3 regions of the Pseudomonas gozinkensis genome follow, and region 3 is predicted to be linked to each of the others. Evidence: predicted binding sites of a transcription regulator. Region 3 holds the regulator's gene; each other region holds the start of a gene.

Region 1 (9,823 bases), 2.0 Mb from region 3:
TTCGTCTTTTTCCAGGGTGTTCTTCAAGGCTTCGATCAGGAACCAGACGTTGCTCATCCGGTAATCGGCAGCCTTGTCGCTGGAACTGTTGGTGCGCAGCCAGTTCTCGTAGTCGATGTCCATGACCATGCTGCGCAGGGCGGAGATCGGGTCTTCGCCGGCGCACTGCTCGCGGACCTTGTCCATGAAGCGCTTGAAGCGCGACAGGCGATCGGTGAAGCGGCTGTCCAGATGCTCGCCCAGGCCGAGTTCGTCGGTGGCGGCGTACATCGAGATCTTGCGTTCGGTGGCGTAGTTGCCAAGTTTTTCCAGGGTCGTCGAGCCGATTTCCCGGCGCGGCACGTTGATCACCCGCAGGAAGGCATTGTCGTCGTCCGGGTTCACGATCAGGCGGAAGTAGGCCATCAGGTCTTTCACTTCCTGGCGGCCGAAGAAACTGTTGCCGCCGCTCAGACGGTACGGCACCTGATGGTGCTGCAGTTTCAGCTCGATCAGCTTGGCCTGGTAGTTGCCGCGATAGAGGATCGCGAAATCGCTGTACGGACGGTCGGTGCGCAAGTGCAGGCTGAGGATTTCCATCGCCACGCGCTCGGCTTCGGCGTCCTCGTTGCGGCAGCGGATCACGCGGATCTCGTCGCCGTGGCCCATTTCACTCCACAGCTGCTTTTCGAATTCGTGAGGATTGTTCGAGATCAGCACGTTGGCGCAGCGCAGGATGCGGCTGGTGGAGCGGTAGTTCTGCTCCAGCATCACCACTTTCAGGGACGGATAGTCGTCCTTGAGCAGCATCAGGTTTTCCGGCCGCGCACCGCGCCAGGCGTAGATCGACTGATCGTCGTCGCCCACCACGGTGAACTGGTTACGCTTGCCGATGAGCATTTTCACCAGCAGGTACTGGCTGGCGTTGGTGTCCTGGTATTCGTCGACCAGCAGGTAACGCACCTTGTTCTGCCACTTTTCGAGGATGTCGGCGTGCTCTTCGAAGAGCTTTACCGGCAGCAGGATCAGGTCGTCGAAGTCCACCGCGTTGAACGCCTTGAGCGTGCGCTGGTAGTGGGTGTAGACGATGGCGGCGGTCTGCTCCTTGGGGTTGCGGGCGTTTTCCAGGGCCTGGGCCGGCAGGATCAGATCGTTTTTTCCAGGCGCCGATCATGTTCTTGATCTCGTCGACGCCGTCGTCGCCTGCGTATTCCTTCTGCATGATGTCAGTCATCAGCGACTTGACGTCGGTTTCGTCGAAAATCGAGAAACCGGGTTTGTAGCCCAGCCGTTCATGTTCCTTGCGGATGATGTTCAGGCCCAGGTTGTGGAAGGTGCAGACCGTCAGGCCGCGACCTTCGCCGGCCCGCAGCAGGGTGCCGACCCGTTCCTTCATCTCGCGCGCGGCCTTGTTGGTGAAGGTCATGGCGACGATGTACTGGGCACGGATGCCGCAGTTCTGGATCAGGTGCGCGATTTTGCGCGTGATCACGCTGGTCTTGCCGGAGCCAGCGCCGGCGAGCACCAATAGAGGGCCGCCGACGTAGTTCACGGCTTCTTGCTGCCGGGGATTGAGTCGGGACATACGAAAATTCGGGAGTCGTTGACGAAATGGGCCGGCATTTTAACAGGCTCAGCGATTTGTGCTGCTCTCTCCGACTTGTGACGCAGCACGCGATTCAAATTTGCCGGTTTTGTTACTTTCACGCAGGATGCGCGGTGATTTTGCGGCTAATGTTCTCATTCGTGACACAAAATAACGTTTTGATAACCGTTGTCGTTTGGTCATTGGTAGCCGCAACGGCATAATGCCCGCCGCCCACATCATTGCAGAGTCTAGGGAGTCAGCTTGACTACGCCTGTCGAACCCTTGCGTTTGCTGCTACTGGCCGAAGAGCCAGCGTGGACAGCGTTATTGCGCGAGTGTCTGGCTCCGTTGGGGAGTGCGGCGGTGCTGATCAGCGCGCCCAGCTGGGAGTCGGTCAGCAGCCTGTTCGAAGACAACCGCCACGCGGTGTTGTTGACCGTTCCCGCGTTGCAGCCGGCGCCCGGCCGTTGCAGCCTGCCGACGGTATTGCTTCTGGAACACGAACCGGCGACCGCGCCCGACGGCGTCAGCGACTGGCTGGTATTCGATGCCCTCGATGCCGGCATGCTCCGGCGTTGCCTGCGGCATGTACGCGAACGCGGCGTGCTGGAAAACACCCTGCAACGCCTGGCCGAACAGGATCCGCTGACCGGCATCGCCAACCGTCAGGGTTTCCAGACCCTGCTCACGGCGCGCCTCGCCGAAAATGACGGCCGCGGCCTGGCCCTCGGGCATCTGGATCTCGACAACTTCCGCCACGCCAACGACGCCCTCGGCCACCAGGCCGGCGATCGCCTGATCCTGCAAGTGGTCGCACGGCTGAAAAGTCAGCTGGAAGTCGGCGATCAGCTGGCGCGCCTGGGCAGCGACGAGTTCGCTCTGCTGATCGACACCCGCCGCGCCCCGCAACGGGCCGAATGGATGGCCGAACGCATCACCGAAGCTCTGGCTGAACCTTACTGGGTCGACGGCGAAAGCCTGTTGATTGGCTCCAGCCTCGGCATCGCCCATGCCCGAGCACAGGGCGGCGCCGATCCGCTGATGTGGCACGCGCACATCGCCATGCAGCAGGCCAAGAGCACTCAGGGCTGCACCTTTCACATCTTCAACGAACGAATCAACCGCAACGCGCGAAGCATGGCCGACCTCGAAAGCGAGCTGCGCCGGGCATTGCGTCGTGACGAGCTGGAGCTGCATTACCAGCCGCGCCTGAACCTGCAGGACGGCCAGATCGTCGGCCTCGAAGCGCTGGTGCGCTGGCGCCACAGTGAGCGCGGCCTGCTGCCACCGAGCGAATTCGTGCCGTTGGCCGAGCAGAGTGGCCTGATCGTGCCGTTGGGTTACTGGGTGATCTCCCGGGCCCTGCGTGACATGCAGGCATTGCGCGAGCGCGGTCTGCCGGCGCTGCACATGGCGATCAACCTGTCGTTCCGCCAGTTTCAGGACAGCCAGTTGCTGCCGACGCTCAGCCGTTTGATCGTCGAGCGCGGGGTCGAGGCGCAGTGGCTGGAATTCGAACTCACCGAAACCGCCGTGATGCGCCGCAGCGATCTGGTCAAGCAGACCATGGACGCCCTCGGTCGCCTTGGCGTGCGTTTCTCGCTGGATGATTTCGGCACCGGGTTTTCGTCGTTCGTGCACCTCAACAGCCTGCCGATCACCTTGCTGAAGATCGACAAGAGCTTCGTCGGCGGCATGGAGCAGCGCGAAGAGAACCGCAAACTGGTGCACGCGATGATCAACCTCGCGCACAACCTGCACCTGGAAGTGGTGGCCGAAGGCGTGGAAACGCGGGAGCAACTGGATCTGTTGCGCGGATTCGGCTGCGATCAGGTGCAGGGTTACCTGATCAGCAAGCCGTTGCCGTTGGCGGAGCTGGTTGATTACCTGGTGGCTGATGCCAGTCAGCCGCCGCTGGGTGTTGTGGTCTAGCCTCAAATCCCTGTGGGAGCGAGCTTGCTCGCGATGGCGGAGTAACAGTCGACTTATTAGTCACTGACACACCCTCATCGCGAGCAAGCTCGCTCCCACAGGGGAATCACTCGGCCTGAGCGATCTTGAAGCCTTGAGGTTGCGGTTCGAGCCGAATCATCCGCTTCATCTTCCATTCGAACGCCAGCGTCAGACTCACCGCCGCGCAGGCCAGCCCCAGCGCCAGGCCCCACCAGACGCCGGTCGGCCCCCAGTGCAGATGGAACGCCATCAGCCACGCCGCCGGCGCACCGATCAGCCAATAGCAACCGAGCCCGACCAGAAAGGTGGTCTTGGCATCCTTGAGTCCACGGATGCAGCCCATGGCAATCGTCTGCGTGCCGTCGAACAGTTCGAACCATGCCGCGACCGCCAACAGGCTCACCGCCAGACGAATCACTTCGGCAAACGCCGGGTCGTTGTGGTCGAGGAACAAACCGACCAGTTGATTCGGCAGCAGCCAGAACACCATGGCGAAGCACAGCATCGCCACCGCGCCAAACGCGATGCCGACCCGCCCGGACATCCGCGCATCGTTCAATTGCCCGGCGCCGTAATGCTGGCCGACGCGCATGGTGATCGCATATGACATGCCCGCCGGCACCATGAACGCCACCGAGACGATTTGCAGCGCGATCTGGTGCGCCGCCAGTTGGGTGCTGCCCATAGTGCCCATGCACAACGCCGCGAAGGCGAACAGTCCGACTTCCACCGCGTAGGTGCCGCCTATCGGCAGGCCCAGGCGCCAGAGTTCTTTCAGGTGCTGGCGGTTCGGTCGCGACAGGCCTTCACGCAGTGGGTAGGCGTCGTAGGCTGGATGCCGGCGAATGTGCCAGGCCAGCGCCAGTGCCATGCAGTTGGCGACGATTGCCGTGACCAGACCGATGCCTGTCAGCCCGAGTTTCGGCAGGCCGAACATGCCGGTGATCAACGCGTAATTGAGCAGGAAGTTGGCCACGGTGCCGGCGAGGCTGATGACCATCACCGGCGTTGCCCGGCCGATGGCGCTGGTGAAACCGCGCAGGGCCATGAAGCTCAGGTAGCCGGGCAGGGCGAAGGGCAGGGCGATCAGAAACTGCCCGGCGGCGTTGACGTTGGTTTCGGTCTGGCCGAACAGCAGCAGCACCGGTTTCAGATTCCACAGCAGCAGCCCGGCACCAAGCGCCATCAGCCACGCCAGCCACAATCCGGCCTGGGTCAGCTTGGCGGCGCCAATGATGTCGCCAGCGCCCTGACGAATCGCCACCAGGGTGCCGACCGCCGCAATCACGCCAATGCAGAAAATCGACACGAACGAATAGCTCGCCGCGCCCAGACCGCCACCGGCCAATGCTTCGGGGCTGAGGCGCGCCATCATCAGAGTGTCGGTCAGCACCATCAGCATGTGCGCCAACTGCGAGGCGATCAACGGCCCCGCCAGCCGCAGGATGGCCCAGAGTTCGGTACGCACAGGACGCTGCATGGTGTTCACATCCATATAAAGAGGGAGCAAGAGACCGTTGATTCTCGGGGTTTGGAGCGGGTTGCACAAAGGGATAAAAAGGATGGGTGGCATGATTAAAACTCATCCTGCCGCGATTCTGCTAAGTTGGCGCAATCCCGCCATTGGAGCGCTGTGCATGTCCCGTCGTCTTCCACCCTTGTATGCCCTGCGCGCATTCGAAGCGGCGGCACGCCACAGTTCGTTCACCCGGGCAGCGGAGGAGTTGTCGATCACTCAGAGTGCGGTGAGCCGGCACATCCGCACGCTCGAAGAGCACTTCGCCTGCCGCTTGTTCCACCGCAGCGGGCGCAACTTGCAACTGACCGAGTCGGCACGCCTGCTGCTGCCGGGCATCCGCGACGGTTTTGCCGCTCTGGAGCGAGCCTGCAATACCTTGCGCGCCGAAGATGACATCCTGCGCATGAAGGCCCCGTCGACCCTGACCATGCGCTGGCTGCTGGCGCGGCTCAGTCGCTTCCGCCATTTGCAGCCGGGCAACGAGGTGCAACTGACCAGCGCGTGGATGGATGTGGACTCGGTGGACTTCAACAACGAGCCCTTCGATTGCGCGGTGTTGCTCAGTGACGGGCATTTCCCGCCGGACTGGGAAGCCAGCCTGCTGTTTCCCGAGGAATTGATTCCGGTCGGCGCGCCGAACCTGCTCAACGATCAGCCCTGGGATGTTGCGCGACTGGCCAGTGCCGAACTGCTGCACCCGACGCCGGATCGCCGGGACTGGCGCAGTTGGCTGGAGCACATGGGGCTTTCGGACCAGGTGTCGCTCAAGGGCGGGCAGGTGTTCGATACCCTGGAACTGGGCATGATTGCAGCGGCCCGGGGCTACGGGGTCTCCATGGGCGATTTGTTGATGGTGGCCGAGGATGTCGCGCAAGGGCGGCTGAGCCTGCCATGGCCGACGGCGGTCGCCAGTGGACTGAATTATTACCTGGTGTGGCCAAAAAACCGTCCGGGAGGTGAACGTTTGCGCCGTCTCAGTGACTTCCTGCAAGGCGAAGTCCGCGCCATGGCGCTGCCGGCGGTCACGCGCTTGAGCTGAAACGTTCGAGCCTGCACAATGCCGGCCTTTCGCTATACCCCTGCTGATCGCTCAAGTATTCGGTTTTACCGCCGAATACGTGCATGTGGAACCGTCGTGCCGGTCTCCGCGATTCACCCCCACTATTAGAAAATTTCCGAGTCAGGATCAAGGAGGATCCCGGGGCTCGGCCAGGAGCTGTCCATGTCTCAACCTCGCGCTCGGATCGCCTCGCAGCTGGGCCTCGCGCTCGCCGTGATACTGGCGATTGTCATCAGTGGCAGTACGGTGTTCGCCCTGCGTTCGCTGGACACCGCCAACCTCGCTACCCGTGAAGAACACCTGGCCAGCGAGGCACGCCTGCTCGCCGATCAGTTGAGCACTTTCCACGGCACGCTGCGTGAAAGCACCCAGCGCCTGAGCGGGTTGTTCGAGAAGCGCTTCAGCGCAGGCCTGAGCATTCACCCGAGCGAGCCGGTCAACGTCGCCGGCACCCAGACCCCGGGCCTGCACCTGGGTAGCGAAGTGTTGAACAACAACTTCAAGGAAGTCGACGAGTTCAAACAGATGACGGCGGGTGTCGCCACGCTGTTCGTGCGCAGCGGTGAAGACTTCATTCGCGTCAGCACCTCCCTGAGCAAACAGGACGGCACCCGTGCCATCGGCACCGTGCTCGACCACGCCCACCCGGCTTATGCGAAGTTGATGGCGGGGCAGGGTTACGTCGGTCGCGCCTTGCTGTTCGATCGCTCCTACATGACTCAGTACACCCCGGTGCGTGACAGCAGCGGCAAGGTGATTGCGGTGTTGTTCGTCGGTTTCGATTACACCGACGCGCAGAACGCCCAGTTCGCCAATCTCAAGCGCTTCCGCATCGGCCAGACCGGCTCGCTGGCGCTGCTGGACGAAAAGAACCAGTGGCTGGTCGCACCGGCAGGCGTGCAGGCACTGGATCAGGCGGTTCCTGTGGTCAACGATCTGGCAAAAGCGCCGGGTAAAGGCCGGTTCTGGAGCGACAAGTCCGAAGACTTCTACAGCATCGCCGTGCCGTTCGAGGGTGGTCCGTGGTCGGTGGTGGCGAGCATGCCGAAAGCCGAGATCCGCGCGGTGACCTGGAGCGTTGGCACTCAACTGGCCATCGGCAGTCTGCTGGCGATGCTGCTGGCGGTCGGTTCCGTGGTCTGGTTGCTGCGTAGCAAACTGGCGCCGCTGGGCGATCTGGTTCGTCAGGCCGAAGCCTTGGGTGCCGGTGATCTGAGCGTGCGTCTGAGCGTGTCGAGCAATGACGAAATCGGTCAACTGGCCCGCGCGTTCAACCAGATGAGCCAGGCCCTGTCGACCATGGTCGAGCATATCCGCCGTGCTTCGGAAGAGGTCAACCGTCGGGCTCAAGCGCTGTCCGGTCTGTCCGGCGGCGCTTACGAGGGCATGGAGCAACAATCCGGGGAAATCACCAGCATGGCCGGCGCGGTAGAGGAATTCTCCGCCACCTCGCTGAACATTGCCGACAACATGGGCAACACCCAGCGTCTGGCCCAGGAAAACGCGCAGCAGACCCAGATCGGTCGCACCTCGATGGAAGAGGCGTCTTCCTCGCTGGAGCAAATTGCTGGCGCTTTGAACACCACCGCCACGGTCATCAACACTTTGGGTCAGCGTTCCCAGGAAATCGGCGGCATCGTCAGTGTGATCACCTCGATTGCCGAACAGACCAACCTGCTGGCGCTCAACGCCGCCATCGAAGCGGCCCGTGCGGGTGAGCAAGGTCGCGGTTTTGCCGTGGTGGCCGATGAAGTGCGCAATCTGGCGTCGCGCACTCGTCAGGCGACAGATGAAATCTCCGGCATGATCCACAGCATCCAGCAGGAAACCGGCAACGCCATCAGCACCATGGAGCAGGGCAACGTGCTGATGCAGGAAGGCCTGTCGCGCAACGCCAACGTGGCATCGGCGCTGGCGCGGATCGATGAGCAGAGCCGTTCGGCGGGGCAGCAGTTTGCCGCAATCACCACCGCGACCCAGGAGCAGAGCAGCACCGCGACCCTGTTGAGCAGTAACCTGCAGAGTATCGCGATGGCCAACAGCGAGCAGCGCGAAGTGGTGTCGAACCTGGCGATCACAGCCAAGGAGCTGGAAGGCCTGGCGGCCGACCTGCGCCAAGAGGTCGACCGCTTCCGTTGAGGTCTCTCTGAAACAGCTATCGCGAGCAGGCTCGCTCTCACAAAGGTTTCGCTGACTTTGTGGGCGCGAGCCTGCTCGCGATGGGGACAATCCTGATATCGGCACTTATTGAGTCGCCGGCCGATACTGCAACGCTTCAGCCAGATGTTCGCGACTGATATCCGCGCGCTTCTCCAGATCCGCCAACGTCCGCGCGACCTTGAGCAGCCGATGCGCCGAGCGCAGCGACAAGGTCAGTCTTTCGCAGGCCGTTTCCAGCCAGGTTTCATCAGCTGTGGATAACTTGCAGTGCTTCTTCAGTCCCGGCAAATCGAGAAACGCATTGGCGCAGCCCTGGCGTTTTTGCTGACGTTCGCGGGCTTCGGCGACCCGCGTGGCTGCGCTGGCGCTGTCCTCTCCCGGTTTTACCGCAGGGTTCAGTGCTGTCGCCTCTCGCGCCACCGTCAGGTGCAAATCGATCCGGTCCAGCAACGGCCCCGACAGTTTGTTGCGATAGCGCTGCACCATGTCCGGCGTGCATGAGCACTTGCCGCTCGGTTCGCCAAGATATCCACAGGGACAGGGATTCATCGCTGCCACTAGCTGGAATCTTGCGGGAAACCGCACGCGTTCCTTGGCACGGGCGATCACGATGCAGCCGGATTCCAGCGGTTCGCGCAGAACCTCAAGCACCTTGCGATCAAACTCGGGCAGCTCATCGAGAAACAGCACGCCGTGATGGGCGAGGGTGATTTCGCCGGGTTGCGGTTTTGAACTGCTGGGACAAAAAGTATTTGTTGAGAATATGCAGTGCTACAGGCCTGATTCCTTCGTGTTTTCACCAAGAATTAAATGAGGCAGTAGGCGGTAATAAGTGAGACTTAGCTCGAGAGTGGTGGAAATAGGTGAGACTTTCCTAATTCCAGTTTTTCTGAGCCAGCCACATCAGTGCGGAATGCTTGGGAGCGATAATTGTCCTGATCGACACTTGCCCGGCCCTCCTCCGTCATCTCATTCAGCATTGACTGCAAATACTGAAGCCTTCCTCCAGCGACCTTCGCCAAGCTGCCCCCATGCTACCCCAACAGCCTTATTGCCGATGAAGGGCAACGGTGGATTTGCCATTCTGTTCTACACTCAAAACCCCTTCTTTCTAAATGTGATTGTGTTCGGTTCGCGTCAGAGCAACCCAGAGTTCTGTGGAGCGCTCAAATGGACGTGATGCTTGACCTTTCGCAGGTCCGTTGCCCTTAAATGGGGGCAAATAGCGAGCCTCAGGTCAGAGAGCGCTGGGTAGCATCGTTGGCAAAATAGCCCATAGGTGCCCTATGTCCTCTACCGTCTACATGGGTCAGGAAATCTCTCAGACCCGAAAAAGCCGATCCATGACGCGCAGCCTCTCTGGTGTTTTTCCTTTCCGCGGACAGGGCATTTACTACGAGTCGGGGCTTGAGCGTGATTTCATCAGGATCTGGTCGCTCTCCCCGGAAGTCGTCGCACTTGTCGCGCAGCCGGTTCAAGTCCCGTTCACCGCTCACAATGGGCGTGCCTACATCCATACCCCGGATTTCTTCGTTCAGTTCGATGATGAGCTCAACCTGAAACC
Region 2 (9,823 bases), 1.2 Mb from region 3:
TCTTCAGACGGAACACCCATGGCCAAACGCCAACTCAATCGTCGTCAAAACTGGCGCATCGAAAAGATTCAGGGCGAGCGCGCCGCCCGCGCCGCCAAACGCGAGTCCTCGGCCGTCGAGGCCCTCGAAGGCGGCGACCTGGGCCCGGAACAGCACGGCCTGGTGATCGCCCACTTCGGTGTGCAGGTCGAGGTCGAGGCCGTTGACGGTGAATTGGCCGGCCAGGTCTTCCGCTGCCACTTGCGTGCCAACCTGCCTGCATTGGTGACCGGCGACCAGGTGGTCTGGAGAGCCGGAAACCAGGGCATCGGCGTGATTGTCGCGCAACTGCCGCGCACCACCGAGCTGTGCCGTCCGGACAGCCGTGGCCAGCTCAAACCGGTGGCCGCCAACGTCGACATGATCGTCATCGTCTTCGCCCCGCTGCCCGAGCCCCATGCGAACCTGATCGACCGTTATCTGGTCGCGGCCGAGCACGCCGGCATCCGCCCGTTGCTGCTGCTGAACAAATTCGACCTGATCGACGAGCAGAACGCCCCGGCGCTGAATGCCTTGCTGGCGGTCTATCGCACGCTGGGTTATCCGGTGCTGGAAGTCTCGGCGCACCACGGCAACGGCATGGAGCAATTGCAGAAGCAGCTCGACGGTCGCATCAGCGTGTTCGTCGGCCAGTCCGGTGTCGGCAAGTCGTCGCTGGTCAACAGCCTGCTGCCGGAAGTCGAAACCCGTGTCGGCCCGCTGTCCGAGCTGTCCGGCCAGGGCACGCACACCACGACCACCGCGCGTCTGTTCCACTTCCCCGGCGGCGGCGAACTGATCGACTCCCCGGGCATCCGCGAATTCGGCCTCGGCCACGTCAGCCGCGCCGACGTCGAAGCCGGCTTCATCGAGTTCAACGACCTGCTCGGCACCTGCCGCTTCCGCGATTGCAAGCATGATCGCGAACCGGGATGCGCACTGCTCAAGGCCCTGGAAGACGGCCGCGTGCAGCAGCAGCGAATGAACAGCTACCGCTCGATCATCGCCAGCCTGCCGGAAAACGGTTACTGAGTTTTCAAGTTGCCAGACACAAAAAAGCCGACATCACTGTCGGCTTTTTTGTGGATCACTGTTTCGGCGCGGGCGCCGGAGCAGTGGCCGGTGCAGCAGGCACCGGGGCTGGCGCCGCACTGCCCGGCGCGGCTGGCTTCGGCGCCGCGTCGTCAAACAGGTTCAACCGTTCACGCAACTCGTGGGCCGGCACCGGCTGCTGATCCGCCGGCAAGGCGTTCGGGTCGACCGGGGTAGCCGGCGCGGCGCCGTTCTGGCCTTGATCTGCCGGTTTCGACGGGTCGGCACCTTGCGAACCTTCGATGGCTGCCTGGGCCTTCTTGGTCAGCACCACGATGTCGATGCGGCGGTTGACCGGGTTGAACGGGTTCTCCTTGTCGAACAGCGCCGACGAGGCGTAACCCACCACACGCGCCACTTGCGAATCCGGATAACTGCCCGCCACCAGCGCACGCCGGGCGGCGTTGGCACGGTTGGCCGAAAGCTCCCAGTTGCCGAAGTCACCGTTGCCCACATAAGGCTTGGCATCGGTGTGGCCGCTGATGCTGATCTTGTTCGGCACCGCTTTGATGGTGTCGGCCATGGCCAGCAGGATGTCTTCGAAGTACGGTTTCAGGCGTGCAGAACCTGAGTCGAACATCGGCCGGTTCTCGGCGTCCATGATCTGGATGCGCAAGCCGTTCGGCGTGATTTCGAACAGGATCTGATCCTTGAACTTCTGCAGTTGCGGGTTCTCGTCGACCTTGTTCTGCAGTTCTTGCAGCAACAGTTCCAGGCGTTCCTTCTCGACCTGCTCGGCCATGCCTTCAACCTGTTCGGTGTCGACCGTGACCTTGTCCGGTTGCGGCTGCGACTTCACTTCAGGGTTGAGGGTATTTTCCGGCGCGAGGGTCGGCGTACCGCCCAGATCGATGATGTACGGCGTACCGCTCTCGGAGAAACCGACCGGGTCCTTGAAGTAACCGGCGATGGCGATCTTCTGTTCCGGGGTCGCGGTGGACAGCAGCCACAACACCAGGAAGAACGCCATCATCGCCGTCGCGAAGTCGGCGAAGGCGATCTTCCACGCCCCGCCGTGATGCCCGCCGGCGATGCGCTTGACGCGCTTGATGATTATCGGCTGGTTATTTTCCATGACTTAACGACCGCGAACGGCTTGTTCCAGCTCGGCAAAGCTTGGACGGTGAGCCGGGTACAGAACCTTGCGACCGAACTCGACAGCCAGCGATGGCGGCATGCCGGAAGCCGAAGCCACCAGCGAGGCCTTGATGGCTTCGTAGACGTTCAGCTCTTCCTTGGCATCGTGGGCCAGGGAGTGCGCCAACGGACCGAAGAAACCGTACGCCGCGAGAATACCGAAGAAGGTACCGACCAGTGCCGCACCTACGTGCAGACCGATGGACTTCTGATCGCCTTCACCCAGCGAGGCCATGGTCACTACGATACCCAGTACCGCCGCAACGATACCGAAACCCGGCATGGCGTCGGCGATGCCGTTCACCGCGTGGGACGGATGCTCGAGGTCTTCCTTCAGGCTGTACAGTTCCATGTCGAACAGGCCTTCCAGCTCGTGGGGAGCCATGTTGCCGGACGACATGATGCGCAGGTAATCGCAGATGAACGCGGTCATGCGTTCGTCTTTCAGTACCGCCGGGTACTTGGCGAAGATCGGGCTCGCGGCGGCATCTTCGATGTCGCCTTCGATGGCCATCATGCCTTCACGGCGGCTCTTGTTGAGGATCTCGTAGATCAGGCCCAGCACTTCCAGATAGAACGTGTGGCTGAAACGCGAGCTGAACATGCTCAAGGATTTCTTGAGCACGTGCATCGTCATGTAGCCGGGGTTGGCCTGCAAGAATGCACCGAGTGCAGCACCACCGATGATCATCACCTCGAAAGGCTGGATCAGGGCGGCAATCTTGCCGTGGGAGAGCACGTATCCGCCGAGCACGCTCGCGAATACGACGATGATGCCGATAATTTTAGCCATAGGTAGAAAGTACTTATTTAAGTCGGGTTCAAGGTCATATTCGGAAGTTAAAAAATCTCTTCTTCTACTTATCGGCAAAACTGCGCCAGACTATAGCCAGTTCAGGCGAAAAGCCAATTTAGCCCGTGCCGGGCGCGTCTACAGCAGATGAAGATCCCGTCCAGACATGGCTAATGAAACGAACGTCCCACACGCAAAACCGACCACGCTCGATGGCTGGGTGAAGCTGCTCGACAGCGTTCGCCTGCCGGTGCCGCAAGATGCCCATGACCGGGTCTGCCGGGCGATTCGCGATGACCGCAGCTCGCTGCGCGACATCGCCGACCTGATGCAGGACAGCCCGGCGCTGGCCCTGAGCATCATCCGCGAGGCCAACCGCCACACCCACGGCAACATGACTGCGCCGGCGGAAAACCTCGAAGTGGCGATCAATCGCCTCGGCCTCGCCCGCACCGAAGAGTTGCTGGCGCGCCTGCCTGCCGAACCTGCGGCACAGATCCCCCAGGCCCTGCGCCAGTTGCAGATGATCAGCCAGCACGCGACGCAACAGGCCAACGGCTTTTTCGCCAGCCGCCTGGCGCGACTGTGGCAAGACATTCATTGGGGCAGCCTGCTGTTTCTGTCGCCACTGTGGCCGTTGGCGCTGACCTTTCCCAAACTGCTTGAAGAATGGGAGGTGCGGGTTATCCACAAGGGCGAATCGGCGCGCGTCGTGGAAAAGCAGCTGTTCGGCGTGCGCCTGCTGAAAATCGGTGAAGCGCTGGTGGAAGCCTGGCGTTTGCCGATCTGGGTCCAGCAAGGTTATCGGCTGCTGCTGACCGAACAACGCGAACTGGTCAAGGTCCTGCGCATTGCCCGCGACGTCGATCATCCGCTGCGCCAGCAAAACCGCCTCGACGATGACCCGACCCTGCGCCGCTGGCTTAATCAGCCGGCCAACACCGTGCTGTTGGCCAACGGCCTGGCACTGTCGGCGCAACAGGCCTGGGACAGTCCGCACAGCGAGCGCTGGCAATACCTGACCAGCCTCTACCTGCAAATCTCGATGGACGAAGTGCAACAGCAGCTGCACCAACAGGCCGCCGTCAGCGCTCGCCATCATTTCATGCCCGACCTCTGGCACCCGGCGGTTTCGCTGCTGTGGCCGTGGGGCACCCGTCGCCTGCCCGCCGGAATGCTGCCGGCTGCGGCGCCGTCCGCTGAAGATCTGACCCAGTGGCGCCAGCAATGCGCCGAGCTGCTGGCCGTGCCAAGCCGCTTCACCAATGCCATGAGCCTGACCGTCGCCGCCCGCGACGCGCTGATCGCCAGCGGCATGCGTCGGGTGATGATCCTGATGGCCGACCGCAGCCACGCCAATCTGCGCGTCCATCAAACCTCGGGATTGCCGAAGGAAGCCGCTGCGCTCAATTTCGTCGTCAGCCAGAGTTCGGTGCTGCAACGCTTGCTCGCACAGCAGGCGCAGGTACGGATCACCCCGGACAACAACGCCCAGTTTTCTGCCCTGCTGCCGCCCTCGTTGCGCACGCTGTTCCGTGGCGAACACCTGTTCCTGCGTTCGCTGGTGAACAACGGCCGGGTGATCATGATCGTGGTCGCCGATCAGGGTGGCGGGCCATTCGCCGACATCACCGTGCAGGCCTTCGGCAAAACCGCGCAGTGCATCGAGAAAGCCCTGCACAGTTTTAGCCAGCGCGGCCAATGACAGCTACAATCCTTCCCCTTTGTGCTCTGGAGACCTCACATGTCTGATTTCTCTGGCCTGGCCCTGGTGATCGAGCCGAGCGACCTGCTGCCGCGCCTCGAATCCCGCGATCTGATTCTGGTGGATCTGACCAGTGCCGCCCGCTACGCCGAGGGACACATTCCCGGCGCACGTTTTGTTGATCCGAAACGCACCCAGCTGGGTCAGGCGCCGGCTCCGGGCCTGTTGCCGAGCAAAGAAAAACTCGAAGAACTGTTCGGCGAGCTCGGCCATCGCAAGGACGCGGTCTACGTGGTCTATGACGACGAAGGCGGCGGCTGGGCCGGGCGCTTCATCTGGCTGCTCGATGTGATCGGTCACGACAAATACCATTACCTCGACGGCGGTCTGCCGGCGTGGCTGGCGGAAGGTTCGCCGATGTCGATCCAGATTCCTCCAGCGGTGGGCGGCCCGGTTGCCCTCACGCTGCACGAGGAGCCGACCGCCACCCGTGAATACCTGCAAAGCCGTCTCGGCGCTGCGGACCTGGCGATCTGGGATGCTCGCGGGCCGCTGGAGTATTCCGGCGAGAAAGTCCTGGCGGCCAAGGGTGGACACATCCCCGGCGCGGTCAATTTCGAATGGACGGCGGGCATGGATCAGGCGCGTCAGTTGCGCATCCGTACCGACATGCCGCAGATCCTCGAAAACCTCGGGATCACCCAGGACAAAGAAATCATTACCCACTGCCAGACCCATCACCGGTCCGGTTTCACTTATCTGGTGGCCAAGGCCCTCGGTTATCCGCGGGTCAAGGGCTACGCCGGTTCCTGGGGCGAATGGGGCAACCACCCCGACACCCCCGTCGAGCTTTAAGGATTTTTAAGGACAGTCATGAAAGAGCGTTTGTTTATCATCAGCCAGTACCTGCTGCCTCATCACCTGCTGTCGCGCCTGGCCGGCTGCGTCGCCGAGTGCCGCGTGCGCTGGTTCAAGAATGCCTTCACCACCTGGTTCGCCAAGCGTTACCAAGTGGACATGTCGCAGGCACTGGTTGAAGACGTGACCGCTTACGAGCACTTCAACGCCTTCTTCACCCGTGCCCTGAAAGACGGCGCACGCCCGCTGGACCAGACCCCGGGCGCGATCCTCAGCCCGGCCGACGGTGCGATCAGCCAACTCGGCCCGATCGAACACGGTCGTATCTTCCAGGCCAAGGGCCACAGCTTCAGCGTGCTGGAACTGCTGGGCGGCGACGCGGCCAATGCAGCGCCGTTCATGGGCGGTGAATTCGCGACTGTTTACCTGTCGCCGAAGGACTACCACCGCGTACACATGCCGCTGGCCGGCACCCTGCGCGAAATGGTCTACATCCCGGGCCGGATCTTCTCGGTCAACCAGACCACCGCGGAAAACGTTCCGGAACTGTTCGCCCGCAACGAGCGCGTGGCGTGCATTTTCGACACCGAGCGCGGGCCGATGGCCGTGGTGCTGGTGGGCGCGATGATCGTGGCATCGATCGAAACCGTGTGGGCAGGTCTGGTCACGCCGCCGAAGCGCGAGCTGAAAACCTTCCGCTACGACGAAGCCGCCCGCGCGCCGATTCATCTGGAAAAAGGTGCGGAACTGGGGCGCTTCAAGCTGGGTTCGACCGCGATCGTGCTGTTCGGGCCGGATCAGGTGAAATGGGTTGAAGAACTCAAAGCCGGCTCGCCGGTACAGATGGGCCAGGCCCTGGCACTGTCGAACGCCTGAACCTGTTGATCCGCCCTTTCGCACGTCTGCGAAGGGGCGGACACGACCTGGTTGGCGCCGTTACTCTATCTGCCCACGGAAGCCGATCGGCCCTTCGTTGGCGTAGGTATTGGTGCCGCTGAGGTTTTTCCCTCCGTCATTGGACGTGACACTCAATGCAATAACGTTCTGGTTATCCCGCCCGCCGATCACCCACTTGCCACCTGGATGCCAGGGGGCATCGTTGCCACCCCACTGGTTTTCGACGTTGTACTGGTTCTGGCCAGTGCGCTGAGCCTTGAAGCCAATAGGGCCTTCGCCGGCATAGGTCATGGTGCCGGTAAAGGTTTTGCCACCATCGCCAGACTTGATGTCGATGGCGACGACGTTCTGGTTGTCCCGCGCGCCCAGCACCCAGGTTCCACCCGGATGCCAAGGTGCCGAACTACCGCCCCATTGATTTGCCACTGCGTATTTAGACATGAACCTCATCTCCTTGAAGTTTTTCAGAGACCTGCCCGACGTTGCGGCAAGCCGTGCAACCGTGCGTTTCCGATCGCACGCCTGAGAGCGTAGTAGCGCCTGCGGAAATGGCATCAGGCCAGCAGACCAACGGTAAAAAAGCCTGACAATCGCCTGCGAAACAGACCACAACTGCTAGAGTTTTGGGCATTGTCCTATTCGCCGCCGGAGCTGGTCACGGCATGAGTGAGCCTCGATCCCAACCAAAACTGAGCGCCCCGACGCCCACGCAGTTGCGCCTGTCTTTCTGTGAAGCCACCCCGCGGGACCTCAAGCGCTGGATTGCCGACCTGCCCAAGGCCAACATCGGCGAAACCGCGCGCCTGCTGTATCAAGGCCTCGGCGAACTCAATCAACTGCTGACCCCCAGCGACAACCGCCTGCACTTGCTGGAACTGCTGCGACCTGAGGTGTACTTCGTCTGCCAGCATCTGGAGCGGCATTTTCTGCATCAGGCGATCATGCTCGATGAGCGTTCACGCAAGATCAGCAACCTGTGCCAGGCCCTGCAAAGTCAGCTGGCCATCGGTTACAAACAGATCATTGTGCGGATAGCGCCCAAATACTCTCGGGATCGCGCAGCTCTGGTGAGCGAAGCGCTGCAACGGGCGGCCCATGCGCTGAAAGGGCAACTGGTTCGCGCTACGCAGTTGTACAGCGCCGCGCCGGAACAGCTGTGGTTTGAACTGCATCAATTGTTTCGCTGCGCCTGCGACCTGCAACTGCAACACCGTCGGGTGCGCGACGACCTTGCCAGCCTGACCGGCGAGTTGAGCGTCGAGCAGACCTACCTCGCCGTCCTTCTGCTGGGTAGCGCCCGCTGCAATCAGTTGCGCCAGAACCCGATCGCCCAACTCGCGCAGGTGCTTGAGCCGTGGAGTGCCTGGCTGAAACTGCATCCCGGCGCCTCGGGCGAAGGGCTGTTTGCCGTTTCTGCGGAGATCGACGCTGGTCCGCGTTATCGCAGCAAGTTTCGCAGCGAACAGCAGCCAGGCTTGCTGGGATTCGATCCACAACCGCTGGTGAATGCCATCGAGGCTCATCTGCTGCATGAGCAGGCTTCGACTCCGCTGCCAGTGCCGGCCGGCCTGACGCTCGACACTCTGCAACATCTGCACGCCACTTGGGGCGAAGCCGCCGAACGCAGCTTCCAGCGCACTATCGGCCAGGGCAACCTGACCGTGTGCGTCGGCATGAGCGCCCTGCACTTCTATCTGGGTGGCGAACGCACCTTCAGCGAATTGCTCAAGCATCCCGGCTCACGCGCCGCGAACTTCAGCCGTGCGGTGGCCCAAGGCGAAAAGGACAGCTGGAGCCAGGCATTCGACGCGGCCCCACAGAGCAAGTCCGACGAGTTTTTGCCTTACGAAGAAATTCGCTACGAACCACTGTCCGACGACGAGGGCGACGCCGACAGCCCGCCGCATTACCCGACTTATGCGTTGCCCGTCATCAACCACAGCCCCGGTGGTTATTGCCTGGCGTGGCCGAAAGAAGTGCCCGCCGAATTGCAGACCGGGGAAATGGTCGGGATTCAGGACACTACGAATCAAGGCTGGAGCATTGCCGTGGTGCGCTGGATCCGTCAGGTGCGCGGTGCCGGAACGCAAATGGGCATCGAACTGGTGGCGCCCCATGCCCAGCCCTGCGGCTTGCAACTGGTGCGCACGCGGGACGATCACAGCCATTACTTGCGAGGTTTGTTGTTGCCGGAAATCAGCGCTATCGACTTGCCTGCGACGCTATTGGCGCCACGGCTGCCGTTTCAGGAAGGCAATAAAGTGCTGATCAACACCCTGGGCGAAGAGCACCGCGCCGGGCTGGATCGGCGGGTGGCCAGCACTCACAGTTTCAATCAGTTTGCCTATCGCTCGCTGGAGGCCGCCAGGAATGGCGGGAGCGAGGAGGATTTCGACTCGTTGTGGAAATCCCTTTGAGCCAGGACCGCAGCCGAGGGCCGCGATCCTGTGCCTGGGTCAGAGCTGCCCGTCGCGATCCCGGAAGCCCAGCAGGTACAGCACGCCATCCAGACCGAGGGTCGAGATCGCCTGCTTCGCCGACTGCTTGACCAGCGGCTTGGCGCGGAACGCCACGCCCAGACCGGCGATTGCCAGCATCGGCAGGTCGTTGGCGCCGTCGCCCACAGCGATGGTCTGCTCCAGACGCAAACCTTCTTTTTCAGCCAGCTGTTTCAGCAGATCCGCCTTGCGCTGGGCATCGACGATCGGCTCGATCGCCACGCCGGTGCACTTGCCGTCGACCACTTCCAGTTCGTTGGCGAACACGTAGTCGATGCCGAGCTTGGCCTGCAATTGCTTGGCGAAGTAGGTGAAGCCGCCGGACAGGATTGCGGTCTTGTAGCCCAGACGCTTGAGTTCGGCGAACAGGGTTTCCGCGCCTTCGGTCAGGCGCAGCGAGGCGCCGATCGAATCGAGCACGCTCACATCCAGGCCTTTAAGCAGCGCCAGACGCTCCTTGAAGCTGGCGCGGAAGTCCAGCTCGCCGGCCATTGCCCGCTCGGTGATTTCCGAAACCTGGTCGCCGACGCCGGCGGCTTTGGCCAGCTCGTCGATGACTTCGGCTTCGATCAGCGTCGAGTCCATGTCGAACACCGCCAGACGACGGTTGCGACGGAACAGCGAATCTTCCTGGAAGGCGATGTCGACGTTCAGCTCCTGGGCCACGCTGAGGAATTCGGCGCGCAGGGCCTGCGGATCGGCAGCTTCGCCGCGCACGGAGAACTCGATGCAGCCCTTGCCCTTGTCAGCCGGGGTGTCCAGCGGCATGCGACCCGACAGACGGTCGATATGGTCGATGTTCAGACCGTATTTGGCGGTGATCGA
Region 3 (9,823 bases):
CGGGGCGAAAATCAGGTTGTAGCACTCGGTGTCGCTCAAGCGATCGGCAGCATCCTTGTCCATCACACCGCGTTTCACGGCGATGGCGCGCAGGACGTTCGGGTCCATGCCTTTGCCGTCGTCGGAGATCGACAGCAGGATGTGGTCGCCTTCCTGCTCGGCGGCCAGGATCACCTTGCCGCCACGGGCCTTGCCCGAAGCTTCGCGTTCTTCCGGCGACTCGATGCCGTGGTCGACCGCGTTGCGCACCAAGTGGACCAGCGGGTCGGCCAGTGCCTCGACGAGGTTCTTGTCGAGGTCGGTCTCTTCGCCCACCAGTTCCAGGTTGATCTCTTTCTTCAGCTGACGTGCCAGGTCGCGAACCAGGCGCGGGAAGCGGCCGAAGACTTTCTTGATCGGCTGCATCCGGGTCTTCATCACCGCGGTCTGCAAGTCGGCGGTGACCACGTCGAGGTTCGACACGGCCTTCTGCATCGACTCGTCGCCGCTGTTCAGGCCCAGGCGCACCAGACGGTTACGCACCAGCACCAGCTCGCCGACCATGTTCATGATTTCGTCGAGACGCGCGGTGTCCACACGGACGGTGGTCTCGGCTTCGCTCGCCGGTTTTTCCGGTGGCGGCGTCGCTGGAGCACGGGCCGGAGCCGGTGCTGCGGCGGCAGCCGGTTTGGCCGGTTCGGCTTTCGGTTCAGGCGCTTTTGCAGCAGGTTTTGCCGCAGCGGCCGGGGCCTTGGCGGCAGGCGCTGCAACAGCAGAAGCATTGCCGGCCGTCACGACGGCACCGGTGGCGACGTCAGTGAACTTGCCTTTGCCATGCAGATCGTCGAGCAGCGATTCGAACTCGTGATCGGTGATCAGATCGCTACCGGCCGCCGCCGCTGCCGGAGCAGCCGATGCAGGCACCGAAGCAATCGCCGATTCCAGCGCATCGACGGCAAAGTTGCCCTTGCCGTGCAGCTGATCGAGCAAGGCTTCGAATTCGTCGTCGGTGATGTCCGAGCTGTCGCCCGCCGCTGGAGCAGCTGGCGCAGCGGCTGCCGGTGCCACGGCGTCGGCCGCGAACTGGCCCTTGCCGTGCAACTGGTCGAGCAGCGACTCGAACTCGGCGTCGGTGATTTCATCGCTGGCCGCTTCGTCGGAAGCCGGCGCAGCGGCAGCCGCCGGGGCCTCGGCTTCGGCCTTGACGGCGTTCAGCGAGTCCAGCAACTGTTCAAATTCGTTATCGGTGATATCCCCCGATTCGCCTTCGACGACCAGTTCTTCGATCATCTCGGCCACAGGCGAAGCCGGGGCTTCATCCGCCGATTGCGGTTCGGCCAGACGCGCCAGGGCAGCCAGCAGTTCCGGGGTGGCGGCGGTAATCGGGCTGCGATCGCGGACTTCGCTGAACATGCTGTTCACCGCGTCCAGCGCTTCGAGCACCACGTCCATCAGTTCTGCATCTACGCGACGCTCACCCTTGCGCAGGATGTCGAACACGTTTTCGGCGATGTGACAGCACTCCACCAGCTCGTTGAGCTGAAGGAAGCCGGCGCCCCCTTTTACAGTGTGGAAACCGCGAAAAATTGCGTTGAGCAGATCTGCGTCATCCGGGCGGCTTTCCAGCTCGACCAGTTGTTCGGACAGTTGCTCAAGAATCTCGCCGGCCTCAACCAGGAAATCCTGAAGGATCTCTTCATCGGCGCCGAAGCTCATTAATGGGGTGCTCCTACAGGTCTAAAAACCCAAAAAACCTAAAATTCCAAAACTCTAGAATCCAAGGCTGGATAACAAATCGTCCACATCGTCCTGACCGGACACAACGTCTTCTCGTTTATCGGCATGAATCTGCGGACCTTCACCCTGCGAGAGATGTTTTTGTGGATCTTTTTCAGCGAGCATTGCCGCACGGTCATGTTCGATGCCCGCAAAGCGGTCCACCTGGCTGGCCATGAGCACGAGCTTGAGCAGGTTGCTTTCGACTTCGGTGACCAATTGGGTCACGCGCTTGATCACCTGACCGGTGAGGTCCTGGTAATCCTGGGCGAGCAGAATGTCGTTCAGATTGCTCGACACCGCGCGGTTGTCCGCGCTGCTGCGTGCCAGAAAACCGTCGACCCGGCGCGCCAGCTCACGGAACTCTTCAGCCCCGACCTCACGGCGCATGAAGCGGCCCCAATCGGCGCTCAAGGCCTGGGCCTCGTCAGCCAGGCCATTGACCACAGGGGTCGCGCTTTCCACCAGATCCATGGTGCGGTTGGCAGCAGCTTCGGTCAGTTTGACCACGTAGCCCAGGCGTTCGGTGGCGTCGGTGATTTGCGACACTTCCTCGGCCTGCGGCATGTGCGGATCGATCTGGAAATTGACGATCGCACTGTGCAGTTCACGCGTGAGCTTGCCCACTTCCTGGTACAGGCCACGGTCACGGGTCTGATTGAGCTCATGGATCAGTTGCACAGCGTCGCCGAACCTGCCCTTTTCAAGGCTTTCGACCAGTTCGACCGCGTGTTTTTTCAGGGTCGACTCGAAGTCGCCCTGTGAAGATTCTTTATGCTCCATAGCTCCCCCGCGCGTTCATCAGCCGATGCGTTCGAAAATCTTCTCGATTTTTTCTTTCAACGCCTGAGCCGTGAAAGGTTTGACCACATAGCCGTTCACGCCGGCCTGGGCCGCTTCGATGATCTGCTCGCGCTTGGCTTCAGCGGTCACCATCAGCACCGGCAGGTGCTTGAGCTTTTCATCGGCGCGCACGTGGCGCAGCAGGTCGATACCGGTCATGCCGGGCATGTTCCAGTCGGTCACCAGAAAGTCGATGCTGCCGCTGTTGAGCACCGGAATGGCGGTGGTGCCATCGTCGGCTTCAACGGTGTTGGTGAACCCAAGGTCACGCAACAGGTTCTTGATGATCCGCCGCATCGTTGAGAAGTCATCAACGATGAGGATTTTCATGTCTTTGTTCAATTCGACCTCCAAGCAGTCTTAAACGCGTCCAGCACCTGGACGCGCCATTTCAATCAATCCGGCAAAACACTCGATGACTGTCTGGAGCACAACAGAGCAAGACCGGTGCCGTTCACCACCGCACCAGCCTCGTTCGCAGTGTCCCCACACTGCCTTCAGCGCGCTCGCCACTCCCCCAAACGCCCCCGCAAGCGGGCCGCGCACTGGCTGTGTAACTGGCTGACCCGCGATTCACTGACGCCAAGGACTTCACCGATCTCCTTGAGGTTCAGCTCTTCGTCGTAGTACAGCGCCAACACCAGTCGCTCACGCTCCGGCAAATTGGCAATCGCGTCCGCCAGCGCAGCCTGGAAACGCTCGTCTTCCAGATCGCGCGACGGCTCCAGATGAGCACTGGCGCCATCCTCGTGCAGCCCTTCGTGTTCGCCGTCCTGCAACAGGTCGTCGAAACTGAACAGCCGGCTGCCCAGGGTGTCGTTCAAAATCCCGTAGTAATCGTCGAGACTCAATTGGAGTTCGGCCGCAACTTCGTGATCTTTAGCGTCACGGCCGGTTTTAGCTTCAATCGAGCGAATCGCGTCGCTGACCATACGGGTGTTGCGGTGAACCGAGCGCGGAGCCCAGTCCCCTTTACGGACTTCGTCGAGCATCGCACCACGGATCCGGATACCCGCGTACGTTTCAAAACTGGCGCCCTTGCTGGCGTCGTATTTGGTCGAGACTTCGAGCAGACCGATCATCCCGGCCTGGATCAGGTCTTCGACCTGCACACTGGCCGGCAATCGCGCCAGCAAGTGGTAGGCGATGCGTTTGACCAGTGGCGCGTAACGCTCGATCAGCTCGTACTGCGCGTCACGCGCCGACTTTTTGTAAAGGTTCATACCGCTGGCGGTCATAGCACAGGTCCTGCCGTTTGCTGCACGAGGCGCTCGACGAAAAATTCGAGGTGGCCACGCGGGTTGGCGGGCAGCGGCCAGGTGTCGACCTTCTGTGCGATCGCCTTGAACGCCAGTGCGCACTTGGAACGCGGGAAGGCTTCATAGACCGCACGCTGCTTCTGCACCGCCTTGCGCACGCTTTCGTCGTAGGGCACCGCGCCGACGTATTGTAGGGCGACGTCGAGGAAGCGATCCGTGACCTTGGTCAACTTGGCGAACAGATTGCGACCTTCCTGCGGGCTCTGCGCCATGTTGGCCAGGACGCGGAAGCGGTTCATGCCGTAATCGCGGTTGAGCAGCTTGATCAGCGCGTAGGCGTCGGTGATCGAGGTCGGCTCGTCGCAGACCACCAGCAAAACTTCCTGGGCTGCGCGAACAAAACTGACTACCGAGTCACCAATACCCGCAGCGGTGTCGATCACCAGTACGTCGAGATTGTCGCCGATGTCACTGAAGGCCTGAATCAGGCCGGCATGCTGGGCCGGGCTCAGGTGAACCATGCTCTGGGTGCCGGAAGCGGCCGGCACGATGCGGATCCCGCCGGGGCCTTGCAACAGCACGTCGCGCAGCTCGCAGCGGCCTTCGATCACGTCGGCCAGGGTGCGTTTGGGTGTGAGGCCCAGCAGAACGTCGACGTTCGCCAGCCCCAGGTCGGCGTCCAGCAGCATGACCCGACGGCCAAGCTCTGCCAGGGCCAGGGACAAGTTCACTGACACATTAGTCTTGCCGACGCCACCTTTGCCGCCGGTCACCGCGATCACCTGTACGGGATGCATGCTGCCCATGTTATTTCTTTACCTTGTCTTGCATAGACGGAGGCCACATTACTGGCTGCGCGTTCACAACCGGAACAATGCATGGCAGACCATCGATGTAGGTACAAAAACGGTTCATTACCTCAGCCAACCTGCTTGGTCGGACTGTGGTAGATATCAGCGAACATGTCAGCCATGGCTTCTTCGCTGGGTTCTTCCTGCATTTGCACACTGACGGCGCGGCTGACCAGTTGATGACGGCGCGGCAGATGCAGATCATCCGGAATACGCGGCCCATCGGTCAGGTAGGCGACCGGCAGTTCGTGACTGATCGCCAGGCTCAGCACTTCGCCGAGGCTGGCCGTCTCATCCAGTTTAGTCAGGATGCACCCGGCAAGCCCGCAACGCTTGTAACTGTGATAAGCGGCGGTTAGAACCTGTTTCTGGCTGGTGGTTGCCAGCACCAGATAATTTTTCGACCGAATGCCACGACCGGCCAGACTTTCCAGCTGCATGCGCAGGGCCGGATCGCTGGCTTGCAGGCCGGCGGTATCGATCAGCACCACGCGTTTGCGCAGCAGTGGATCCAGCGCCTGCACCAGGGACTGGCCCGGATCGACATGGGTCACCGACACGTTGAGGATGCGACCCAGAGTCTTGAGCTGCTCCTGCGCGCCGATACGGAAACTGTCCATGCTCACCAGCGCGATGTTCTGCGCGCCGTACTTGAGCACATAACGGGCGGCCAGTTTGGCGAGGGTGGTGGTCTTGCCCATGCCGGCAGGACCGACCATGGCAATCACACCGCCCTCTTCCAGCGGCTCGACTTCCGGCACGGCAATCATCCGCGCCAGGTGCGCCAGCAGCATGCGCCAGGCCTGACGAGGCTCGTCGATCTCGGTGATCATCGACAGCAGATCGCGGGACAACGGGCCAGACAAACCAATGCGCTGCAGACGACGGTACAGATTGGCCTGGGCCGGACGGCTGCCTTGCAGCTGGTTCCAGGCCAGGGTGCCGAGTTGCACTTCCATCAGTTCGCGCAGGCTGTTGAGTTCGAAACGCATCGAGTCCAGTGCACGCGGGTCAACGCCAGCGGAAACCGCTGCGGGCGCCGGTACCGGACGGGCCGGCGCTTCGTAGGTCGGTTCGGTCAGTGGCTCGGCAGCAGTCAGCGGCAGCCCGGCCGTCAACGGCAGCCCGGCGAACAGCTGGCGATTGGTGTTGCCGTCGGCTTCGCCACGCAGGCTCAGTTCGGCCTGGGCGGTGACGATGCGCGACTGGGTCTTGCGCAGCTCGTCCTCGAGTTCCATGTTCGGAACACGCGGGGCCAGCGCCGACAGTTTGTAATCGAGCGCCGCCGTCAGCTCGACACCGCCGGCAATGCGGCGGTTGCCAATGATGGCGGCATCAGCGCCCAGCTCATCACGAACCAGCTTCATGGCCTGACGCATATCGGCGGCGAAAAAACGCTTAACTTGCATAAACCACTACCTCAGCCGTTGGGCCCTACTGTCGCAACGATGGTCACTTGCTTGTTGTCCGGAATTTCCTGGTAGGCCAGCACATGCAGTCCGGGAACTGCCAGGCGACCAAAGCGCGAGAGCATCGCGCGAACCGGGCCTGCTACCAACAGGATCACCGGCTGACCTTGCATTTCCTGACGCTGCGCCGCTTCGATCAGCGAACGCTGCAGCTTCTCGGCCATGCTTGGCTCCAGCAGAACGCCCTCTTCCGAGCCTTGTCCTGCCTTCTGCAGACTATTGAGCAATATTTGTTCCAACCTTGGCTCCAGCGTGATAACTGGCAGCTCCGACTCAGTCCCTACAATGCTTTGGACGATGGCGCGGGATACGCCGACCCGCACAGCGGCCACCAAAGCGGCGGTATCTTGACTCTTGGCGGCATTGTTGGCGATGGCTTCGGCAATGCTGCGAATATCGCGCACCGGCACGTGTTCGGCCAGCAATGCCTGCAACACTTTGAGCAGTTGCGACAGCGTGACCACACCCGGCACCAGCTCTTCAGCCAGTTTCGGCGAGCTCTTGGCCAGCAATTGCATCAATTGCTGCACTTCTTCGTGGCCGATCAGCTCGCTGGAGTGCTTGTACAGAATCTGGTTCAAGTGGGTCGCAACCACGGTGCTGGCATCGACCACGGTGTAACCAAGCGATTGCGCCTGGGCACGCTGGCTGACTTCGATCCACACCGCCTCCAGGCCGAAAGCCGGATCTTTGGCGGTAATGCCGTTGAGCGAGCCGTAGACCTGCCCCGGGTTGATTGCCAGTTCGCGATCCGGATAGATCTCGGCCTCGGCCAGGATCACACCCATCAGGGTCAGGCGATAGGCGCTCGGCGCCAGGTCGAGGTTGTCGCGGATGTGCACGGTCGGCATCAGGAAGCCCAGATCCTGCGAGAGCTTTTTGCGCACGCCCTTGATCCGCGCCAGCAATTGCCCGCCCTGGTTGCGGTCCACCAGCGGAATCAGGCGGTAGCCGACTTCCAGGCCGATCATGTCGATCGGGGTCACGTCGTCCCAGCCCAGCTCCTTGGTTTCCATGGCGCGGGCCGGCGACGGCAGCAGTTCCTGCTGGCGCTTGACCTCTTCCAGCGCAACGACCTTGGCCACGTTCTGTTTCTTCCAGAACAGGTAAGCGCCACCGGCAGCCAGGGCGGCCATGCTCAGGAACGAGAAGTGCGGCATGCCCGGCACCAGGCCCATGACCGCCATCAGACCGGCCGCCACCGCCAGCGCTTTCGGTGAGGCGAACATCTGGCGATTGATCTGCTTGCCCATGTCTTCCGAACCGGAAGCACGGGTCACCATGATCGCTGCAGCTGTAGATAACAACAGTGATGGCAATTGCGCCACTAAACCGTCACCGATGGTCAGCAAGGCGTAAACCTTGCCGGCGTCGGCGAACGTCATGTTGTGCTGGAAGATACCGACGGCCATGCCGCCGATCAGGTTGATGAACAAAATCAGCAAACCGGCGATGGCGTCACCGCGCACGAACTTGCTGGCACCGTCCATCGATCCGTAGAACTCAGCCTCCTGGGCCACTTCCTGACGGCGGGCCTTGGCCTGGGCCTGGTCGATCAGACCGGCGTTGAGGTCGGCGTCGATTGCCATTTGCTTGCCGGGCATCGCATCGAGGGTGAAACGCGCGCTCACCTCGGAAATCCGCCCGGCACCTTTGGTCACCACGACGAAGTTGATGATCATCAAGATCGCGAAAACCACGATACCAACCACGTAGTTACCGCCGATCACCACCTCACCGAAGGCCTGGATCACCTTACCGGCGGCGGCGTGGCCGTCCTGACCGTGGAGCATCACCACCCGCGTCGACGCCACGTTCAGCGCCAGCCGCAACAGCGTCGCCACCAGCAGGATCGTCGGGAACACCGCGAAATCCAGCGGCCGCAAGGCGTACACGCAGACCAGCAGCACGACGATCGACAGGGCAATGTTGAAGGTGAAGAACACGTCGAGCAGGAACGGCGGCACCGGCAACATCATCATCGCCAGCATGACCAGCAGCAACAGCGGCACACCCAGATTGCCCCGACTGAGGTCGGCAATGTTCGAGCGAGCACTGTTGATTAACTGAGAGCGATCCACCGGTTTTCCCCGTTCCTTTAAAGCAAACTTTTGACGCCCGAAGCAGGCGCACGGCGGCTACTGCAAGAAGCCTTCCAACTTTTGCGGGGGATTGAAATAGAGGGGCGACGAACCTGAATGGAGGCAAGTGCACCGAGCCCGGCACAAGCCTGCCCCCAGTGACAGAGCAATTCGATGGATTGAAACCTCGCCGGTCAGCCGGCAACCAAAACTTGGGCCTGAGTGATAGGACCAAAAGACAGCGTTGCGTTATCGAGGTAGTGCGTTCCCTTGAACACACTTTCACCACCGACATCGACCACGTCCTCATCAGCCTGCATGAGCACCACTTTGGTTTCGGGCGCAGTGCCAGAGGACAGGTCATCGCCCTCCATCAGATTCAGGGCCCATTCGAAGAATATGCGCGGCAGATCGCTGATCTCGATCGGGGGCGAACCGGCACTCAGGCGAAAGTACTGCCTCGCCGTCACCCGCAACTGATTGTCGGTGACAACGAACACGGGTTTTTCATACCGACGCTCCAGCGGCCCACTCCCACTCGACCATTGATCCATGTAAAAACTGGAGTGGGTAAACAGGGCAAACAACGATGGGTTATCGCGGATTTTGCCTGCCGCATCAAAGAAATAATTGTAGGCGTAGTGATAGGCCAATCCGCCAAATTCAGGCCGGATCGCATTAATCGGGTTGTCCAGATAATTCGGGATGTACTGATTGGCCATGACCACGAAATTAACAAAGTCCAGCCGCAGATCGAACACCACCTCATAGTAGATGGCTCCCTGCGCCACATCCCTCTCCAGCCTCCCTGAAACGAACTCCAGCTCCATGCCCGGCAGCTTTCGGTAAATACGCGTCGCCATGATAAATCCCCGACTTCCAATGAAAGAATCGTCAGCCGCCACACTCACGGGACGCGAGTTCATGACAGCAAGAGTGCCGGGTTTATAGGGCGCCAGAGGGCAATGGTTGTCTACTGTCAGATCTGACAGGTAATGATTTTTTTCAGATAAAAGGCACAGGGAAAAAGGGTACGTATCCCTTTACCCGTTAAAAGTGCCTTTTAAACTCTGGTGTTTAAAAGACACCTCCAGACACGCCTTGAAGGCTACGAATCCTTGCGTGATTGCCTACAGCCACGCCAGAATCCGCCGGCTTGTGCGCTGTGGGGTCGGGTTCTATTGTGGGTCGGTCGCTGACGAATCAGCGATCGGGTTTAGCGACTCGGACTATCTCAGTGCATCAGCGTTCATGACTTCGTTGCGGGACTCTTCGTCCGCAATTACGTTATGGCGGCTGTATGCGGGAGACCTTCGGGTCTACCGGGGTGCCTGAGACCGGTTCGCTAACCTGCGTACAGCTGCCACCTTCACTTGTTTAGCGACAGGCGAGAGTGGCTCCATAACTCAGGAGCTTCACCATGATCAAACCCACACCCAATCCACCCGAAACCGACCCCGCCTCGCCCTACGAATCCCCCGATTCCAGAAAGCTTCACGAAGCCGCCGACCGCGCCCTCGATCACTATCTCTGTCCGCCCGGCTCCACGCCACCACCGCGCAAAA

The links. The regulator FliA, encoded in region 3, starts transcription of late flagellar genes. The targets are predictions, from matches to a motif close to CTAAAGTTTNNNNNNNNNNNGCCGNTAA.
Region 1: the regulator FliA is predicted to act here: its motif matches at 6,129-6,156, upstream of IHQ43_RS28410 (methyl-accepting chemotaxis protein).
Region 2: the regulator FliA is predicted to act here: its motif matches at 3,109-3,136, upstream of motA (flagellar motor stator protein MotA).

What each region holds. Positions count from the first base shown of each region.
Region 1 is NZ_CP062253.1:6,334,929-6,344,751, reverse strand. It holds partial or broken gene rep (DNA helicase Rep) at 1-1,564, opposite strand, end outside; gene IHQ43_RS28425 (putative bifunctional diguanylate cyclase/phosphodiesterase) at 1,829-3,499, shown strand; gene IHQ43_RS28420 (NorM family multidrug efflux MATE transporter) at 3,606-5,000, opposite strand; gene IHQ43_RS28415 (LysR substrate-binding domain-containing protein) at 5,158-6,078, shown strand; gene IHQ43_RS28410 (methyl-accepting chemotaxis protein) at 6,262-8,238, shown strand; gene IHQ43_RS28405 (ATP-binding protein) at 8,344-9,024, opposite strand; gene IHQ43_RS28400 (TnsA endonuclease N-terminal domain-containing protein) at 9,603-9,823, shown strand, end outside.
Region 2 is NZ_CP062253.1:615,277-625,099, reverse strand. It holds gene rsgA (small ribosomal subunit biogenesis GTPase RsgA) at 19-1,050, shown strand; gene motB (flagellar motor protein MotB) at 1,106-2,185, opposite strand; gene motA (flagellar motor stator protein MotA) at 2,189-3,040, opposite strand; gene IHQ43_RS02685 (HDOD domain-containing protein) at 3,207-4,745, shown strand; gene IHQ43_RS02680 (rhodanese-like domain-containing protein) at 4,785-5,600, shown strand; gene asd (archaetidylserine decarboxylase) at 5,619-6,479, shown strand; gene IHQ43_RS02670 (lectin OAA family protein) at 6,540-6,941, opposite strand; gene IHQ43_RS02665 (molecular chaperone) at 7,163-8,917, shown strand; gene serB (phosphoserine phosphatase SerB) at 8,957-9,823, opposite strand, start outside.
Region 3 is NZ_CP062253.1:1,815,471-1,825,293, reverse strand. It holds gene IHQ43_RS08205 (chemotaxis protein CheA) at 1-1,695, opposite strand, end outside; gene IHQ43_RS08200 (protein phosphatase CheZ) at 1,750-2,538, opposite strand; gene IHQ43_RS08195 (chemotaxis response regulator CheY) at 2,557-2,928, opposite strand; gene fliA (RNA polymerase sigma factor FliA) at 3,096-3,836, opposite strand; gene fleN (flagellar synthesis regulator FleN) at 3,833-4,663, opposite strand; gene flhF (flagellar biosynthesis GTPase FlhF) at 4,777-6,117, opposite strand; gene flhA (flagellar biosynthesis protein FlhA) at 6,129-8,258, opposite strand; gene IHQ43_RS08170 (hypothetical protein) at 8,453-9,121, opposite strand; gene IHQ43_RS08165 (DUF6124 family protein) at 9,679-9,823, shown strand, end outside.